Chlorobaculum parvum NCIB 8327: one gene and its partner. The protein of the gene in region 1 interacts with the protein of each later gene in a pairwise test. Links are inferred from orthologs where the notes say so. Each region holds a gene or a part of one and is shown in the gene's direction. Other genes may lie near its edges.

Evidence for each region.
Region 2: the proteins of ribD (region 1) and accC interact in binary tests that used the Escherichia coli proteins (3 or more experiments, as listed by UniProt). The link is inferred for Chlorobaculum parvum NCIB 8327 from one-to-one orthologs.

What each region holds. Positions count from the first base shown.
Region 1 is NC_011027.1:754,654-771,514, forward strand. The notes cover bases 5,237-8,161. They hold ribD (bifunctional diaminohydroxyphosphoribosylaminopyrimidine deaminase/5-amino-6-(5-phosphoribosylamino)uracil reductase RibD), read left to right. Parts: upstream 5,237-6,103; coding sequence 6,104-7,219; downstream 7,220-8,161. Other genes in these bases: CPAR_RS03640 (NFACT RNA binding domain-containing protein), read right to left, coding at 5,237-5,438; CPAR_RS03645 (deoxycytidylate deaminase), read left to right, coding at 5,568-6,089; CPAR_RS03655 (DoxX family protein), read left to right, coding at 7,289-7,687; CPAR_RS03660 (ABC-F family ATP-binding cassette domain-containing protein), read left to right, coding at 7,932-8,161. Outside these bases: CPAR_RS03620 (RNB domain-containing ribonuclease), read left to right, coding at 1-957; CPAR_RS03625 (hypothetical protein), read right to left, coding at 1,002-1,658; CPAR_RS03630 (LptF/LptG family permease), read left to right, coding at 1,931-3,253; CPAR_RS03635 (acyl-CoA thioesterase), read right to left, coding at 3,274-3,642; more of CPAR_RS03640, read right to left, coding at 3,816-5,236; more of CPAR_RS03660, read left to right, coding at 8,162-9,836; CPAR_RS03665 (DNA alkylation repair protein), read left to right, coding at 10,073-10,771; CPAR_RS10965 (lmo0937 family membrane protein), read left to right, coding at 11,334-11,483; CPAR_RS03670 (YXWGXW repeat-containing protein), read left to right, coding at 11,696-12,136; CPAR_RS03675 (hypothetical protein), read left to right, coding at 12,575-13,243; CPAR_RS03680 (sll1863 family stress response protein), read left to right, coding at 13,329-13,619; CPAR_RS11135 (hypothetical protein), read left to right, coding at 13,665-13,820; CPAR_RS03685 (B12-binding domain-containing radical SAM protein), read left to right, coding at 14,227-15,735; CPAR_RS03690 (SRPBCC family protein), read left to right, coding at 15,773-16,474; CPAR_RS03695 (prolyl oligopeptidase family serine peptidase), read right to left, coding at 16,611-16,861. UniProt on the Escherichia coli protein: Converts 2,5-diamino-6-(ribosylamino)-4(3h)-pyrimidinone 5'-phosphate into 5-amino-6-(ribosylamino)-2,4(1h,3h)-pyrimidinedione 5'-phosphate.
Region 2 is NC_011027.1:2,068,688-2,071,596, forward strand. It holds accC (acetyl-CoA carboxylase biotin carboxylase subunit), read left to right. Parts: upstream 1-737; coding sequence 738-2,081; downstream 2,082-2,909. Other genes in the region: efp (elongation factor P), read left to right, coding at 1-185; accB (acetyl-CoA carboxylase biotin carboxyl carrier protein), read left to right, coding at 238-717; rpoC (DNA-directed RNA polymerase subunit beta'), read right to left, coding at 2,539-2,909. UniProt on the Escherichia coli protein: This protein is a component of the acetyl coenzyme A carboxylase complex; first, biotin carboxylase catalyzes the carboxylation of the carrier protein and then the transcarboxylase transfers the carboxyl group to form malonyl-CoA.

The sequences.
Region 1 (16,861 bases):
CTCGCGTATGATTCTGTCTCGGCTTGGATCGATGGTAAAGACGAGCTGCCTGCGGCTGCAAAGGCCGTTCCGGGGATGGATGAGCAGTTGCGCCGTCAGGATGCTGTGGCGCAAAAATTACGGTTGCAACGGCATGCGAAAGGTTCTCTGGAATTCGAGACCTTTCAGCCTCGCGCCGTGTTCGAAGGGGATCGCGTTGTTGGCATCACTCAGCAGGAGAAGAACCGGGCGCGACAACTGATCGAGGAGTTCATGATTGCCACCAACGCCTGCACCGCCGATTTTCTTGCTGAAAAGGGTGTTGCGTCGATTCGTCGGGTGGTAAAGTCGCCTGAGCGATGGAAGCGCATTGTGGAGGTGGCCAAGGAGTACGGCTATTCGCTGCCCGGTGAGCCCGACGGAAAAGCGCTCGAAAAATTCCTAGCCGTGAGGCACAAGGCCGATCCATTGCGTTTCCCTGACCTTTCGCTCACCATCATCAAGCTTATGGGAGCAGGAGAGTACGTCGTGGAATTTCCGGGGCAGAAACCCATCGGGCACTTTGGCCTTGCCGAGCGCGATTACACTCACTCGACGGCACCGAACAGACGCTATCCCGATCTGATTACCCTGAGAATGACCAAGGCTTTTCTGGCCAACTGCCCGTCCCCGTATGGCGTTGACGAGCTTGAAGAGTTGGCGGTTCATTGCACCCGCCAGGAGGATGCGGCCCGCAAGGTGGAGCGTCGCGTACGCAAGTCTGAAGCCGCGTTACTTCTGGGAACCATGATCGGTCAGCACTTCGACGCTGTTGTCTCCGGTCATTCGGAGCGGGGCACGTGGGTGAGGATCCTGACGCCGCCAGCCGAGGGGCGTCTGGTCAGAACTTACGGGAAAGTCAGCGTTGGTAAAAAGATCAAGGTAAAGCTTGTTTTGGCCGATGTCGAACAGGGGTTCATTGATTTTGAAAGGATATGACAACCGGTCATGGTCATTCGCATAACCGGTTGTCAAAAGACAGCTTACCACTCTGAAGAATGTAACCCGACGATCTCCTTGTACGCAATCGCGGCCGCGCAGGAGGTTACCGGTGCGCTGATCAGGAGGCCGACGCCGAGGGCAAGGATACCAAGCACATTGATGAGTGCGAGCACAAGGGCAAAGACGAAAAAGGCGAACCAGTTTTTCGTGATGATCTTTCTGCTGGTTTCCATCGCCTGCCAGAACTCCATCCGGTGATCGATGATGAGAAAGGTGGTCAACATGTAGCCGATAGCAAGATAGATGCCGGGAATGATGAGCAGCATGAACCCGACCGAGACAATGATGCCGCTTGCCAGTCCGGCAAGAAAAAGCGGCAGGAAGTAGTTGAAGCCTCTGAAAAAGTCGCTGAACTGGAGCGACTGGCCGTTTATGAGCCTGAACGCGGCGATACTGTAGCCGGCATAGAGCGGCGCGGCGAGAGCTGAAAAGAGCAGTGAGCCGAGCGCTTCCAGTTTCGCACTGGCAAGTGATATCGCAAAGACGAGCAGGGTGAAGCCGACGAATTCGCCGACGTGCTCCTTAAACATTTCCCAACCTTTCTGCACGTAATCCGAGGTGTTGACCTCATAGCCATTCTCAATGAGCTGCCCGAAAAGCGCAGGATCGACTTTCTGCCCAAAATCAAATGCTGCCATGATTCCTCCAGGGTTTCCTTGTGTTCAATTGATGTCAATACTATGATCCATTGAAAGGTAGCCAAGGTTGACGAAATCTCAAGGTATAGTTGAAACGTGCAGGGGTGATTTTACGTATTGTCTACCATTATTTCGATGTTGCTACATTTGTCTGAACTTGAGAGCGCTGAATAGGGTATTGGGGAGGGTCTCTGAGGCGACCGATATTGCAGACACAGCCTTGCGCCGTATATTGCTGCACGTGGCTCGATTTGCAGCGTAAACGATTTTTGATGAAAATATTCGATCGATACATTCTCAAGACGCATCTCGGCACCTTCTTTTTTGCGTTTGTCACCATCATGTCGGTGTTCATTCTGTCGTTCGTGACCAAGTTTCTGGAACGGCTGATCGGCAAGGGACTTGATTTCGGTATCATCGCCGAGGTGGTGCTGTTGCAGTCGGCATGGATGGTCGGGTTTGCCGTGCCGATGGCCGTGCTGGTGACCACCGTGATGGCGTTCGGCGTGCTGACCAACAGCTCCGAGCTGACCGTGATGCGCGCAGGTGGCATTTCGATCTATCGACTCGTTGCGCCGGTGCTGCTGGCCGCACTCGCTCTTTCGCTGATGATGGAGCGGTACAACAATGTGCTGATGCCCGAAGCCAACTATCGGGCCAACGCGCTTTTTGCCGATATCACCCGCCTGAAACCGGCGCTGGGGCTCGACAAGAACGCCTTTTCGGATATGATCAAGGGCTACTCCATCATGGCGCGTGATGTTGATAACAAAACCGGCGAGCTTCGTGACATTGTGCTTTACGATCGCGCCCAGCCCGATGTGCGCACGGTCATTCTGGCCGCCAGGGGCAAAATCGAGTTCACGCCCGACAATACTCACCTTGTGCTGACGCTTGAAGATGGGCAGATTCACGAGCTTCGGCTGCCTGCAATGGATCGTTACCGCACCATGTCGTTTTCGAAGAACCGCTATGTGTTCGACGCGACCGGTTACGATTTCGAACGTTCGGACGAAGGCCGCCGCCGTGGTGGTAAGGAGCTTTCAGCGTCTGATCTGCTGGCCGTAGCGCAGGAGTTTCGGCAGAAGGGAGATGCGGCAGAGCGCTCGGCGGTCAAGGGGGTAGATGAGCTGAAAGCTGCGGTTGAAAGGATTCGGAGCAGTCATGACAGCTCCGGATCAGAGCCTGCGGTGCTGCCGCCAGTCGTGCCTGGCCGGGCTACCGAAGCCGTGGATGCGATGCTCGGCGGCCTGAATGTTCAGCTTAAACAAATGCAGCAGCATCGAGAAGACTACCGCAAATACATGATCGAGTACCACAAAAAGTACTCGCTGGCGTTTGCCTGCCTCGTGTTCGCGATGGTTGGCGCACCCCTCGGTGTAATGGCCCGTCGAGGCGGATTTGGTGCGGGCGCGGCCTTGTCGCTCTTCTTTTTTGTGCTTTACTGGGTGCTGATGATTGGTGGTGAAAAGATTGCCGATCAGGGGCTGCTATCACCGGCGGTCAGCGTCTGGCTACCCAATGCGATTCTGACCTGCGCCGGGCTCTTCATGCTTTACCGCCTGAGCCATTCGGTCAACGCATCCGCGCGCTGACCGCGGGGTTAGCTTGACGGTCAACGCAAGGTTGCTGTCTTGATGGCGCGCTTATTGCCGTTTTCATCCACGCTCACGAAGGTGATCCGCGTCGTGAACACCAGCTCCTTCTCGCCAGTGGCGATCTCTTCGCGGGTGACATCCACAACATACTCGACTGAAGTTGTGCCGACGTGGTTTTTCTTCGATTCGAAACAAAGGATCGTGCCCTGCCGGATGCTTTTCTTGAACTTGATATTGTCCATGCCGACCGTCACGAAGTTGCAGCCGGGGTAGTCGAGCGTAACGGCGATATAGCTGACCTCGTCGATCCATTTGAGCAGATTTCCGCCGAACAGGAACCCGTAATGGTTCAGGTGTTCCGGCATGACGAGCTTGTGCGTTTCCATAAGTGTATTGATAAGAATTTTTTAAGTGCGGCCACCCGGTCGTCCTGGGTTTACTGTGGTAACAGGAACAATGTAGATTTTCAAGTACAAAGTTCCGTGCTTGCGCGGTTCCAGGCAACCGCAAGGGATCCCCCTACATTTTCAACCATCAACGATCAGTTGCCAACTATTTTTCACTCCTTCATCGGCTTCACCATCACGACCTTTTCGCGCTCGAGAATGACGCTGCCGGGACTTTTGCGGTCTTTTTTGACATACTTCTTTTCGGTGTACATCACCGGGACCAGTTCGGAGTGTTTGGCCGAGGAGTGCCAAGCGGCGATTTCGGCGGCGCGTTGAATTTCTGACAGGTTGTGCATGCCTGCGCCTTTGAGCACGCAGTGCGAGCCGGAGGCTCCGCGGGCGTGGAGCCAGATGTCGTTGGGTTTGGCGAAGCCGAAGGTGAGCTTTTCGTTGTTCGCGGCGCTTTTGCCGATGTAGAGGTTGATGTTGGGGCCAAGCGGAATGGCGCGGAACGGGTGCTTTTTTTCCTGCTTCCGGTGCTGGTCCTTGTCGGATTTGCTGCCGGAGGTTTCAAGCAGCCTTCGCAGGCTTTCCGGCGAACCGGTAGCGTGGTCAAGCGCTTGGAGTTTCTGCCGCAGATCGTCGAGCTCCCTGTTGAGTTCGGCGTGGCGGAGCTTGTTGGCTTGGATGCGTTTGCGATTTTTCGTCGCCTGCGTGAAGTACCAGGCGGCGTTTTCCTGAAGGTTGATGCGTGGCTTGAGCGGAATCGTCACGTCAGACGAGCCGGGGTCAAAGAGGTTCGGCACCGTGATCGAGTCGCCGGAAGGCTCCGCGGTTCCGATTGCGCCGGTCAGCAGGTGGCCGTAGGTTTCGTACTGTTGCGCAAGCTCTTCCGGATCGTGCTTGTCGGCCGAGGCCAGCTCTTTTTCGATCTTGCCGATTTTTGCGCTCAGCTCCCGTTTCACTGAGGTCACCTTTTCCTGCTGGCGCAGGTGGCGGTACATTTTGCGGCTGTAGTGGTTGATCGCGTCGAGCACGCTCTCGAAGGGCGTGAATGGCCCGTCGTCGAGCGGCTCAAACAGCGAGAAGCGCGGCGGCTCGCCGAGGCGTTCGATGACGCACGGAGCAGGGGAGGTCAGGTCGTAAAAGAGCGCGACGAAAGTCCGATGGAGCTGCTCCGGCTCTTTGCTTTCCGCCACGTCGAGCAGTCGCCGCACCAGCTTGCGATCAAAGCCTGGCAGCGCTGTCAGCAATCGCCGGTCGAGTGGTTCGTCCTCTCCTGCCTCTTTTAGTTTTCGCACAAACAGTTCTGGATCGTTGGCGAGAGTTTCCAGCGCTCTGAAGTACGGTATGTCAGCGCTTGTCTCCTCAAACGGTGTATTTTCCAGTTTCCGTCCCTCCTTGAAGGTCTCGACGATCTTGCCGTCGCGCACCAGCAGCACGTTGGTTTCGGCGCTGAACATGCGCAGCACGATGGCGTGGCCATCGTCCAGCTCAAAGCTGATCTGCCGGTCGGCGGGCGAGATCGCTACGCCTGTGACCTGCCGCTCATACACCTCCTTCATGAGCCCGGCTGTGTTGCGGCGTTTGCGGTTCAGCCCTTCCTGCATGTGCAGCGAAAAGTGCGGCGAGCGCACCGTGACGACGAGCTGCTCGTGTCGGCCGTCCGGGGTGACGAAGGCCAGCATGACCTCGTTTTTCTGCTGCGAGTGAATCTCGAACAGGTAGCCGCCTGCCAGCCGTTCATGCAGCTCGTCGGCGATATGGTAGAGGGTGAAATAACTTCTGAGCATGTCTGAAAAATCGATCTCGCAAATTGTTGCCAAGCAAGAAGATGAGGGAGAAGGCTCAGCCGTTCAAAAATATTGCGCAGCCGCTTTCTTTACTCTATTTTCCTGAAACAATCTAAAAAGAAGATAACTATGCAGGAAGAAAGCAAAAGCGGTTGTGGTTGCAGTTCGCGAGGCGAAAATGGCGCTGGTGAGCAGGCGCGGCTCGGGTGGCACGAATATTTCATGTGCGTAGCGCACCTCATTTCACGCCGGGCGACCTGCACGCGGGGGCACATCGGTGCGGTGATCGTGCGCGACAACAACATCCTCTCGACCGGCTACAACGGCGCGCCTTCCGGACTGCCGCACTGCAACGAGACCAACTGCAAAATCTACCGCAGTACCCATCCCGACGGCACCGTCGAGGAGAACTGCGTCAACACGATTCACGCCGAAATCAACGCCATCGCACAGGCCGCCAAGCACGGTGTATCGATAAAAGATGCCGATATTTACATCACCGCCAGCCCCTGCATCCACTGCCTGAAGGTGCTCATTAACGTGGGCATCAAAACCATTTATTACGACAAGCCCTACAAGATCGAGCACATCGCCGAGCTGTTGCGCCTGTCGGGTATCAAGCTGGTGCAGGTGCACGCCGAAAACTGCTGAAGGGGGACGGCGCGATGAATCCAAATGTGGGGATGCGTCCGGAGGACGAAGGCCACATGCGGCGATGCCTTGAACTGGCCGAGCGCGGCGCGGGCAGCGTGAGTCCGAATCCGATGGTCGGTTCGGTGATCGTCCATGACGGGCGTGTCATCGGCGAGGGGTGGCACCAGAAGTACGGTGGGCCGCACGCCGAGCCGCACGCCATCGCGTCGGTCGAGGATGAGGCGCTGCTCCGGCAATCGACGCTGTACGTCAATCTGGAGCCGTGTTCGCACCACGGCAAGACGCCGCCGTGCGCCGACCTGATCGTTGAAAAGTGCATTCCGCGCGTTGTCGTTGGTTGCCTCGACCCGCACAAGAAAGTGGCTGGCAAAGGGATTGCCCGGCTCCGGGAGGCGGGCGTCGAAGTGACGGTTGGCGTACTCGAAGCGGAGTCGGAGCGGCTCAACGAGGCGTTCATGACCTCGCATCGCAAGGGCCGACCGTTTGTGGCGCTCAAGACAGCGCAAACGCTCGACGGGCGTATCGCCACCTCGCTTGGCGCGTCGAAGTGGATCACCGGCGAAGCGTCGAGGTGCGAGGTGCACCGGCTGCGATGCGCGTATGACGCCGTGCTGTGCGGCGCTTCGACTGCGCTGGCCGATGACGCCGAGCTGACCGTTCGCTTCTGCGCTGGCCGCCAACCGCTTCGCGTGCTGCTCGATCCCCGGCTTCAGGTGCCGCACGAGTTCCGGATTTTTAACGATGCGGCCAAAACGCTTGTCTTCGCACTTCGAGATGAGGCTGAGCCTGTGTTGGTCAGCCAGCTCGAAGCACGAGGCGTCGAGGTGGTTCTAATCGGCCAGTCTGAAGGCACCCTCGATCTCGCGCAGGTGTTTGCGGAGCTGCACCGTCGGCGGGTGCTCTCGGTGATGGTCGAAGGCGGCAGCCGGTTGTCGGCCGCGATGGTCAGGTCTGGAATCGTGGACAAGTACTACGTGTTCATTGCTCCGAAACTCTTTGGTGACGATGGGTTGCCCTCATTCGGGCCACTCGACGTCATTCGTCCCGACATGGCCACAAAGCTCAGTTTCACGCGAGTCGAGAGGTTCGGCGAAGACCTGCTGGTCGAAGCCTATCCGGTACGCTGATGGCAGGATTTTTTCAAACGTAACGGCAACAACAATCGAGAGAGTGTAAACGCTTTTTCCGGAGGATTCATGAAGAACGACGATCTTGGTAAACTGATTCTGCGTTTGTGCGTCGGGGGGCTTATGCTCTTTCACGGCGTGCACAAGCTGATCTATGGCTACAGCTTTATCATCTCGAAGCTCAAAGATGCGCATTTGCCCTGGCTGCTGGTTCTGGGCGTGCCTGTCGGCGAGGTGGTGGCTCCGTTGCTCATCGTGTTGGGGCTTTACACCCGGCCTGCCGCGCTCATTCAGGCTTTCCTGATGGGCATGGCTGTCTGGCTCGTCCACATGGGCCAGCTCGCCTCGCTTGGTCCGCACGGTGGCTACGCACTCGAACTTCAGGCCTTCTACTTCTTTGGTGCTCTTGCCGTGGCTTTTCTCGGCGCGGGTCGTTACGGCGTCGCGAAGCCGGGTAAATGGAACTGAGCAGGGCCTTCCCTTTTTCCACCCGCTGCGATTGATTGCCATTCCGTCCGAGCCCCTCTCAGGACGGGATGGCTTTCTTTTTTTTGCGGTTTCGCATCAGATCAACTTACCAGACATACGACAAGTGAATGGCCACGTTATTCACGAGTGAAACGGTGATCGATGCTTGATTGCGCAGGAGCAGGGGAATCGGTGGGCATTTGCGTTATATTGAATCCTTTTTTAGCGCTAAACAGGATGGGGCATGGTTCTTCTGACGGTCGAGGGGATTGGCAAGACGTACGGGTTGAAAACGCTGTTCACGGATGTGTCGTTCGGCATCGATGACCGCGACAAGGTGGGCATCATCGGCGCGAACGGCAGTGGCAAGAGTACGCTGATGAAAATTCTGGCCGGCAGCGAGACGCCCGACACCGGGAGGGTGATGGTGTCGAAGGAAAAGAAAATCTCCTACCTGCCGCAGGTCTCGCCGTACGACGCGGACGATACCGTGCTCGAAGCGGTGCTGAAGTCGGGCGATAAAGTCATGGCGCTGATCTGCGAGTACGAACTGGCTCTTGAGGCGCTCGACCATGCAGACGGTGACCAGACCGCGCTGATCGAGAAGGTGACGCACCTGTCGCATGAACTCGACGTGAAGGGCGCGTGGGAGCTGGAGTCGAACGCCAAGGCGGTGCTCGGCAAGCTCGGCCTGAACGATCTGACGGCGAAAATGGGCACGCTCTCCGGCGGCCAGCGCAAGCGCGTCGCGCTCGCCCACGCCCTTGTGGTGCCGAGCGACGCGCTGATTCTCGACGAGCCGACCAACCACCTCGATGCCGACAGCGTCGAGTGGCTCGAAAGCTACATCCGCCGCTACGCCGGGGCGGTGATTCTCATCACGCACGACCGCTACTTCCTCGACCGCGTTGCCACCCGTATGATCGAACTGGACGGCAAAACGGCCAAAACCTACACCGGCGGCTACGCGAGCTACCTCGTTCAGAAGGAGGAAGAGGAGGCGCAGGAGATTCGCGACGAGTGCAAGCGCAACGCACTCGCCAAGCAGGAACTCGAATGGATGCGCACCGGCGCTAAGGCCCGCACCACCAAACAGAAAGCGCGCTTGCAGCGAGCCGAAACGCTGGTCTATGCGCCGAAAAAAGAGCAGAAACAGGAGATGGAGATCGGCTTCGGCGCGGAACGGCTCGGCAACAAGATCGTCGAGTTTCACGACGTCTCGAAATCGTGGGGCGAGAAGAAGCTGCTTCGCTCGTTCGACTACCTGCTCGAAAAGGGCGACCGCATCGGCATCATCGGCCCGAACGGTTCCGGCAAGACCACGCTGCTCGAAATGATCGCCGGACGCACGAAGCCCGACAGCGGGCGCATCGAGATCGGCCCGACGGTCAAAATCGGCTACTACGATCAGGAAAGCCGTTACCTCGACGACGAAAAGCGCGTCATCGAGTACATCAAGGAGGAGGCCGAGCAGATCAAAACGAAGGACGGCACGCTGGTCTCGGCGGCCAAAATGCTTGAACGGTTCCTCTTCGCCCCGTCGGCGCAGTACAATCCCATCGGCAACCTCTCCGGCGGCGAGCGGCGGCGGCTCTACCTGCTGCGTCAGCTCATCGGAGCACCGAACGTGCTCCTGCTCGACGAGCCGACCAACGACCTCGACATCCCCACCCTGCGCGTGCTCGAAGACTACCTCGACACCTTTCCGGGGTGCCTCGTCGTCGTCAGCCACGACCGCTACTTCCTCGACCGCACCGTCGAGCACATTTTCGCCTTCGAGGGCGACGGCATTGTGCGCCGCTATCCAGGCAACTACAGCGTCTATCTCGAAATGAAAGCCGCCACCGCTGCCGAAGAGCAGGCCGCCAAGCCCAAGCCCGCGCCCGCCGCAAAACCCGCGTCCGAGTCGCCGAAGCCGACATCATCGCCCAAGCAGCGCAAACTCAACAGCAAGGAGAAGCGCGAACTTGAGCAACTCGAGCAGGCCATCGCCGAAGCCGAAGAGCGTCAGGAAGCGATCAACGCCGAACTCTCCGCCGCCGGTTCTGACTTCGAGGCGGTACAAAGGCTGGGTGACGAACTGCACAAGATTCAGGAGAAGCTCGAAAGCGACATGGAGCGCTGGGGCGAGTTGGCAGAGCTGGCGTGACGGGAAGCGTGGACGGCGTGGACGGGAAATGAAACGGTGTCGTAGGGGCGAACCTGTGTGTTCGCCCTTGCGGGAGATTACCGGGAATTTGTAGGGGCAACCCTTGCGGTTGCCCATTTGGGAATGCCGAAGAATATCGCGCTTAACAAAATCAGCACCCTGCGCTGTATCGTCGTCTTTTCTTACTCCCAATCGTCCTTTAAGACCCATTCTTCGCACAAAACGCACAACCCGCCATGATCTCGACAATCAACACTCGCCTCGAAGCGCTCGCTGACTTGCCTACGGCGGCAATTCTTCGAGGCTTTTTCAAGACCGGCCCCGGCGAGTATGGCGAGGGCGACCGGTTTCGCGGGATTCGCGTGCCGGTGTTGCGTAAACTTTGCCGGGAGTTCCGGCACGCGGGCATCGAGGTGATCTCAGAGCTGCTCGAATCGCCGTGGCATGAAGACCGGATGCTTGCTTTGTTGCTGCTCATGGAGCGCTATCGCGCGTCGAGCGAAAGCGGCAGGGAAGAGCTGTACGACTTCTACTGCTCACGAAGCGACCGCGTCAACAACTGGGATCTGGTCGATGTCTCTTGCCCGCACATCGTCGGCCGCCACCTGCAGACCCGCGATCGCTCGCCGCTCTACCGCTTCGTCGAGTCCTCGAATCTCTGGGAGCGCCGCATCGCCATCGTTTCCACCTTTCACTTTATCCGCGACAACAATTTTACCGATACTCTCATTCTCGCCGAACGCCTGCTCGCCGACCCCGAAGAGCTGCTCCACAAAGCCACCGGGTGGATGCTCCGTGAAGTCGGCAAGCGCGATCAGCCCCAGCTCGAAGCCTTCCTCGAAGAGTATGCCACAGTCATGCCGCGCACCATGCTTCGGTATGCTATCGAGCGTTTTCCAGAGGAGGAGCGGCTGGCCTATCTGAAAAAGCGCTAAGTGCCGAGCAGCGAGAGGATGGTTCTTTTTACAGGGGAACTTTTATGACTTCTTACGCTGTTTAAATAAAACAGTGAGCAGTAGAAAGCCTGACGTGGCTCTAAGAACTTGTTCGTAAATAAGATGCTCTTTGCTGGAGCCATTGATTGTGTCCATTTTTATTGAGCAAAACCGTATAAAAAACGAACTCATAGCGACTGGAGTTGTTCCTGATAGAGTTCTGTAGCACCATCAAATTTATTTACGAACAAGATCTAAGTATCTGACCACTTACGTCATATCTCTTACTTGAACTTGTGCCATCCACAGTTCCGTATCAAATGAACAAGTCATTTGATACAATCAGTACCCAGTACATTATTGTTTAATCGCTTGCGCAACAATGAGTTATTTGTTGAGGCAGGAGGTGTTTATCGTCTTTTTCATAGGGCGCCTCGAAACGTGATTATTGCTTTTTATTACTGCATTTTTTTGTTTGCTCGCTGTTGTTCAGTCCGCTTCACTCTCGTCGATCAGATGCGGGCATAACGATTTTTCAATGAAAACAAAGGGACGGTGTAAAATGCTTGAGACCATTGCCATCATATTGATAATCCTCTGGCTGCTTGGATTGGTAACCTCTTACACCATGGGAGGGCTGATTCATATACTTCTCGTTATTGCGATCGTGGTGATTGTGATTCGTCTCATTCAAGGACGACGGATTTTGTGATGTGATGACTGAATTCAGCAAAGCAGGTCGTTGCATCAGCAGGTCAGCCACTGGTATGAGCGCGATCGGCGTGATGAGAAGAGAATGAGGCATTACGCCGATCCTCCGAATCGAGATGAAAAACGATAGTGGACTGTGTGTGATGAGGGATTGTTGGCTGATGGAGCGATCTGGAAAGTTTTTGATAAAAAACATGTTAGCAGGAGATGATAATGAGAAAAAGTATTTGTCTTGCAACAGCAAGCGTCGTGATGGCATTCGTAAGTTTTACTGCAAATGCCAACAATGCACAGGCTATGTCGAACAGGAGAGGAGGTCCCTCCATTGTGATCAGTTCACACCCTGATTTTATCTACCTGACCGATCAGGGATTTTCAATATCTGTAGGCAGCCCCTATGATATTATCAGCTACGACAACCTGTATTACCTCTACCAGGATGGCGGCTGGTACAGATCACCTGATTACCGGGGGCCATGGGTATATATCAAGGAGAGCAGGTTGCCAGACCGGATAAGACGTCATCGCATCGAGGATATACGCAGATACCGCGACGTCGAGTACAGGAGACACGACAACCGGAATAACATGGATCAGCGACGCAACGATAACCGGAATAATATGGATCAGCGACGCGACGACAACCGGAGGTAGCGCCGGGACGAAATACGCTTGTAACTGTTACAGATTGCAAGCGTATTTCGCCCTGCTCTGAGGCGATAAACAGATTTGGTTTGCAAGTCCCATGACGTCAATGAAAGGGCAAGTTTTGATGGGAAAAAGGTTAACGGAAGAATCACCATGAAAAAGTACATAGGGTTGAGTGCTGTCATTGCGGGAATGCTTCTTGGTGTTCCATCGGTCAATGCACCAGCGGCAGTCCATACGACATAATCTACTACGGGAACCGCTACTATTTGTACCATGCCGGTCGCTGGTACCGTTCCTATAGTTATCGCGGGCCGTGGTTTTTCATCCAGAACGCCCGGATTCCTTTAAGGATAAGAAGACACCGCTGGGAGGATATTCGCAGGTACCGCGACATAGAGTATCGTCGGTCTGACTGGCGAAATAACAGGTATCAACGCAACGATGATGGCCGAAGGAGATTACTCGAGAAAAAGTACAAGGCACCAGAGGGCAGGCAGCTCCAGGAACAACCAAACAGAATTCCAGAGGGTCGGAAGGTCTCGGAGCCGTCAAGAAAGAGTGATGACAAAGATGGGAAAAAAGGCGAGAACGATAAACGAGCAGATTAGGGGAAGGGAAAGAGAGCTTTATTCTATGTATAGCATAACGTTAGCCGATGGAGGAACCATGATTGATGTGAAAAAAATGCCAATTGACTTGATGGATGATATATATAGTCTTGCTTATTGGATGACAAGCTCTGAAAAATCTGCGAGTGATCTTTTAAACAGGGTATATCTGAATGTCGATATTGAAAGCTCTGAAAAAGAGGTTATCAAAATGTTCAGAAACTGTTATTTCGATAGTATTGGAGTTGAACTTATTTCCGGTTTTACGAATAATCTGTACCGAGCAGAAAATAATTTTACGCAATCATTTTTGCGATGGTTTGAGGATATAAAGCTCTCGGTTCTGCTGTCTGAGATATCCTGCCTTAAACATCGTGATATTTCTGAAATAACAGGAGAGTCTCTCGAAACAATAAGAATGTGGTTATCCTGGGGGCGCAAACAGGTCGGCAATGGCAATCTGTTTAATTATTGTCCCTTGTCGAAAGCTGTGGGCTTCTGAAACAAAGGTTACTATAGACTTATTTTGTGTGTCTCAGGAATGATGGTGCAATGAATGGCAATTAAAAGAATAAAGGAGAATTGTGATGAACACGAAAGATGCCTACAAACAAAAGGCTGAAGCAGAACTGGAGATCGCGCACGCCAGAGTCGCTGAATTCAAGGCCAAAGCGAAGAATTTTACTGCCGATACTCGTATCAAATATGCCAAACATCTCGACGAGCTTGAGCATGGTGTTGAAACGGCAAAGGCCAGGTTGAAGGAATTGGGCGAGGCGGGAGAGGATGGTTGGGAAAAATTGAAGGATGGCGTTGAAAAGGCAATGAATGGATTACGCAAAGCCATTCATGATGTTGCGGAAAAGTTTAAGGATTGAGGATGATGCTTTGATTGGCAATAAAATAAACTAAAGGAGCTTATCATGAAAATCTATGCATTGTTGGTAATTATGTTGCTGGCAATTTTCGGATGCACAACAACATACAAAGGCTCAATAAAAGGATCATCCAATCAGGATGCCTCAAAAAGCAACAAAGATATCGTTGGTAATTCAAATGAAAATCCAACAAGGCCTTAGCTATTTATCAAGCGTTTTGAGGACGATGCTTATTGAGCGCAAAAGATTGAATGTTAGCAGCCAGGATTTATCGTTCGACTGCTGACATTCTAAATCTTCCTCCTAAAAGCATTGTATTTCATAGCCTTGAGATGAAGATTTCAAATACCTGATGACGTTGCTTTTCGAATCGCTGAACCAATCCATGACGGCGCCCTGTCAATGCCGTCCAGAATCACTATGGGGCTCAGTGAGGATGCCGTAGGTAACAAATACGAAACAATGTGCCTGTCGCTGATAGAAAGCTTGGCAGATGAGGTCTGACTTGCTGGTCAACGTCATGTTAAGCGGTTATTATAAAATTGTTTAGGTTATTGTGGCTTATAGTCATGACGCGTTACTTTTCTGAAGATAAAAGTCTACTTCGATGAACGTTCTGCTCATCTATCCTGAATTTCCAGATACGTTCTGGAGCTTTAAGCATGCGCTGAAATTTGTCGGCAAGAAAGCTGCTTTACCACCTCTTGGATTGCTAACCATAGCGTCGATGCTTCCTGAACAGTGGGGCCGAAAGCTTCTTGATCTCAATGTAAGTCCGCTTAAAGCAAAAGATCTTTTATGGGCTGATATGGTTTTTATCAGCGCAATGGCTGTTCAGCAGAAGTCTGCAAAGGAAGTGATTGAGCGATGCCATAATGTCGGCATAAAACTGGTTGCTGGTGGCCCATTGTTTACTGCCGGGTATGAACAATATCCGGATGTCGATCATTTCGTGTTAAATGAGGCAGAACTGACCTTTCCTCCTTTCCTTGAAGATATGAAACAAGGGTTGCCTGACAGAATCTATACCACGGATAAGTTTGCTGATATAACGAGCACACCGGCACCAGAGTGGCAACTGCTTGACATGGAAAAATATGCATCTATGGCCATACAGTTTTCAAGAGGATGTCCTTACCAGTGTGATTTTTGTAATATCACCGCCCTCCTGGGCCATAAAATACGCACCAAAACAAGCGCTCAAATTATCAGAGAGCTTGACGCTCTTCGTAAGCTTGGATGGAAAGGTACTGTTTTTTTTGTTGACGATAATTTCATTGCCAATAAATCGTATCTGAAAAAAGAGCTGCTTCCGCAACTGATCGCCTGGCGAAAGGCGAACTCACTGACAAATCAGTACTATACCGAATGTTCCATAAATCTGGCTGATGATCCGGAACTCATGGATCTCATGGTGCAGGCAGGCTTTAACCAGGTCTTTATTGGCATTGAAACACCTGATGATTCTGCCTTGAAGGCGTGTGGAAAACAGCACAATACTTCGAGAAATCTTCTTGACAACATCAGGCTGATTCAGCATGCCGGTCTGGAGGTCATGGGTGGGTTTATCGTCGGTTTTGACAGCGATACCCCTTCGATTTTTTCAAAACAAATCGAATTTATTCAGCAAAGCGGTATTGTGACTGCCATGGTAGGTATTCTGCAGGCATTGCCAGGTACGAAATTGTATGAACGGATGAAGCTCGAAGGCCGGCTGTTGAACAATTCAAGCGGCGACAATGCTGATGGCAATACCAATATCATACCCAAAATGGATTCCGAGCTTCTGCGAAAAGGCTATATGAAGATGATGCTCTATCTCTATGCGCCAAAGAACTACTACCAACGCATACGGACATTGATTAAGGAATACAAGGTACCGGAAATAAAAAACCGTATCAGGATATCCCAGTTTATGGCTTTTGTGCGTTCGGTAGTACTGCTTGGTGTTGTTGGAAAGGAGCGCGTTCAGTACTGGAGTATGTTGATCTGGACCATTGTACATCACCGCCGTGCACTGCCTCTTGCAATAACGCTGGCTATTTACGGTAATCATTTTCGCAAAGTTTCGCAGTTGTATATCAGGAAGGAAGATTCGCTGGTGAATCCGGTTTGATAATACACGGTAGTCATAATCACTCATTCGATAGACGGTGAACTCAGGATTTTCATTATCACGATCCATTGGATCATCAGGTCTCTTGTTAACTGGTCGTTTGCGTCTGGCAACGATCACGATTGTTGCTGTCATGCAACTCATATTTTCACTCTATCCGCGTCTATGCAAAGCAGAAGAGTTTCCTCAAGCACAGCCTTCAGAAGCTGCCAGGGAATACGAAAAACTGCTTGAAATTGATCTCTCAAAGATGCCGGATGGCGTTACCGGCATGAAAAGTACTGTTTACATCAACGCACTTCCTGTTACGGTATGGAAGGTTCTTACCGATTACAATAACCTCAAGCGTTATATCCCGAGAATGACGGAAAGTGATCTTGTTGAGGAAAATGGCGACTTGAAAGTGATTGCTTTAATCGGTGAGTTTCGAGTACTTTTTTTTAAAAAAACCATTCGATTATCAATCAACATGCATGAAACCTATCCTTCAAGAATCGATTATGAAAAAATTTCAGGTGATTTCGAAATCTACAGAGGCTCCTGGATACTTCAGGCCTATTCATCCAAAGGAACCATATTAACCTATAAATCAGAAATTAAACCTTCTTTTGTCGCACCAGACTTTATTTTTCAGGGCGTTCTTAAAAAAGACATGGTTGCAGGACTTACTGCACTAAAAGCAGAGGCGGAACGGTTGCAAGTGATTGATTCTGGCAAGCCGGCAGACCAAAAGAAATGAATTCTGGCCTGATTTTCGGAAATGGCGCTTCCGGGGAAGACGTCTCTTCCCGGGTCTGTCAGGAGGTTTGGCGTTGGCTTCTACAGCTTGTGCCTCACGTAAGGGAACACGGCGGTGCTCCGTTGCAATTCATTCATCATTTCCCATCTTCACCCGTCTGCCACAGCCCGAAGCTCAGCATGTCAGCCAGCGATTCGAACTGCTTGGTCTTGGTGTCGCCTATGCCGTGACCGGCTTTGTAATCCGTGAAGAAGAGTACGGGCTTGCCGGAGGCGGTCGCTTCCTGTAACCTTGCGGCGAATTTGGCGGGTTGCCAGGCGGGGACTCGGGGGTCGTTCATGCCTGCGGTGATGAGTGCTGCCGGATACTTTACGCCGTTGCGGATGT
Region 2 (2,909 bases), 1.3 Mb from region 1 along the record:
CCTTCGTTGAACTGGAGGTTACCGAAACCAACCCTGCAAGCAAGGATGACCGCGCCACCAGCGGCACCAAGCCGGCCATCGTCGAAACCGGTGCCGAGGTGAACGTGCCCATGTTTATCCAGACCGGCAGCATCATCCGCATCGACACCCGGAGCGGCGAGTACATGGATAGAGTTAAAAAGTGATTAACTTGCCAGTCATAACCGAATTGCGCGTAAAAATCTTAAGACCACACTCATGAACCTCAAGGAAATCCAGCAGCTTATCGAGATTGTCAACGGTTCGTCTCTTGATGAAGTCGTCATCAAGAACGGCGAGTCCGAAATCACGCTGAGACGAAACAACTCGAAAGCCCAGGCTGTATTGCCGACCGCCCCTGCCATGGCGCAACCCGTTCAGGCAGCGCCGTCCGTGCCACAACCTGCAGCCGTGCAGGAACAGCCAGCTCCGGCTTCTGCCGCGCCAGCCGCCGCCGGGGATCTCATTGACATTCACTCTCCGATTGTGGGCACGTTCTACCGTTCGCCTTCCCCGGACGCCGAGGCATTTGTCAATGAAGGCGACAAGGTCAAGGCTGGCGATGTACTGTGCATCATCGAAGCCATGAAGCTCATGAACGAGATCGAGGCAGAGGGTTCCGGAACCATCGCCGAAATTCTCGTTGAAAACGGTCAGCCTGTCGAATACAATCAGGTCCTGTTCCGAATCAAGCCATAACTTTCAACCAGTACTGCACCTTGTTCAAAAAAATACTCATAGCTAACCGTGGAGAGATCGCCTTAAGGGTCATGCACACCTGCCGGGAGATGGGCATTTGCACCGTCGCCGTCTATTCGACCGCCGATGTCGATTCTCTTCATGTCAAGTATGCAGACGAAGCGGTCTGCATCGGCCCGCCCCTTTCGCGTGAAAGCTACCTCAACATCCCGCGCATTATCGCGGCTGCCGAAGTCACCAACGCTGACGCCATTCATCCCGGTTACGGCTTCCTTGCCGAGAACGCCGATTTTTCAGAAGTCTGCCACTCCTCGAATATCAAGTTCATCGGCCCATCGGCTGACATGATCAACCGGATGGGCGACAAGAACACCGCCAAATCGACCATGATCGCCGCCGGCGTGCCGGTGGTGCCCGGTAGCGAAGGCTTGGTCGAGGATGTCGGTCACGCAATCGAAACCGCCAAAAGAATTGGCTACCCGGTCATCATCAAGCCGACTGCCGGTGGCGGCGGCAAGGGTATGAGAGTGGTGCATGAAGAGAGCCAGCTCGAAAAAAACCTCAAGACCGCGCAGAGCGAAGCCGGCATGGCGTTCGGCAACAGCGGCGTCTATATCGAAAAGTTCCTTGAAAATCCTCGTCACATCGAAATTCAGATTCTGGCCGACCAGCACGGCAACGTGCTGCACCTCGGCGAGCGCGACTGCACCGTGCAGCGCCGCCACCAGAAGCTGATCGAGGAGACCCCCTCACCGGTGGTCGATGAAGCCCTGCGCACGAAGATGGGCGAAGCAGCCGTGGCCGCCGCCAAGGCGATCAACTACGAAGGCGCCGGCACCATCGAGTTCCTGCTCGACAAGCACAAGAACTTCTACTTCATGGAGATGAACACCCGCATCCAGGTGGAGCATCCCGTGACCGAGCAGCGCTACGATGTCGATCTGGTCAAGGAGCAGATTCGCATCGCCGCTGGTGGAAGTCTCGAAGGCAAAGTGTTTGAGCCACGCGGCCACTCCATCGAGTGCCGCATCAACGCCGAAGATCCCGAGCACATGTTCAGGCCGTCGCCGGGCGAGGTGCAGGTGTTCCACACTCCGGGCGGGCCGGGCGTCAGAATCGACTCCCACTGCTACGCAAGCTACGTGGTGCCGTCGAACTACGACTCCATGATCGGCAAACTCATCGTCACCGCGCACACCCGCGACGAAGCGATCGCCCGCATGTCGAGAGCGCTCGACGAGTTCATCGTGATGGGCATCAAGACTACCATTCCGTTCCACAAGCAGGTCATGCACGACCCGGTCTTCAGGAGTGGCGAGTTCGACACCAGCTTCCTCGACAGCTTCCGCTACGAAAAGCACTAAGCGCTCTCGACAGAGCGCTCTGGCTCGTAACAGTAAAGCCCTGCGACCTCGATGGTTTGCAGGGCTTTCGTTTTTCCGCCGTTTCAAATCAACAACAAACTGATAAGACACTGACCCTGCTGACCCCTCTTTGTGAAACAGAAGAATGTGCGAAAAAGCTTCTCCGGTCTCAAAAGCTATTGCATTGCTTACAACTGTGACATAAACTAAGACAACATTTGTAGAACCAACGGCACTCACACATTACACTCCTCTCCCTCAAAAGTGATCCCATTTATTGCACGTCCAGCATTATCTCTGAACAATAGTACTTCCGCATCCGAAAGATTACCTGGCACCTCTCAGGGAATAATCGATGTCGTTACAAAGAGCACTTGACAAAAAAGCCACCCAGCCCGTTATAGGCTGGATGGCTTTGTAATCAGGAAATAACGTAAGCTAAAAGCAGCTTTACCAGTTAGTTCTCCTCCTCTGCATCTCCAGTCGAAGCTGACTCAATGACGTCGACCTCTTCAGGTTCGTTGGACTGAAGCCTGATTGAGCGGTATTTGCGCAATCCGGTACCGGCAGGAATAAGCTTACCAACAATAACATTCTCTTTCAGACCGGCGAGATGATCGACCTTGCCAGCCACGGCTGCATCGGTCAGCACCTTGGTGGTCTCCTGGAAAGAGGCTGCAGAGATGACGCTTTCGGTCTGCAAGGCGGCGCTGGTAATACCCAGTAACACCGGATGCGAGGTTGCCTGCAGCGCTGGCTCGATAGTAATGAGCGACTTGCTGTTGCGGCGTAGCTCGCGATTCAGCTTGGTGATGTCGCGCTGCTTGT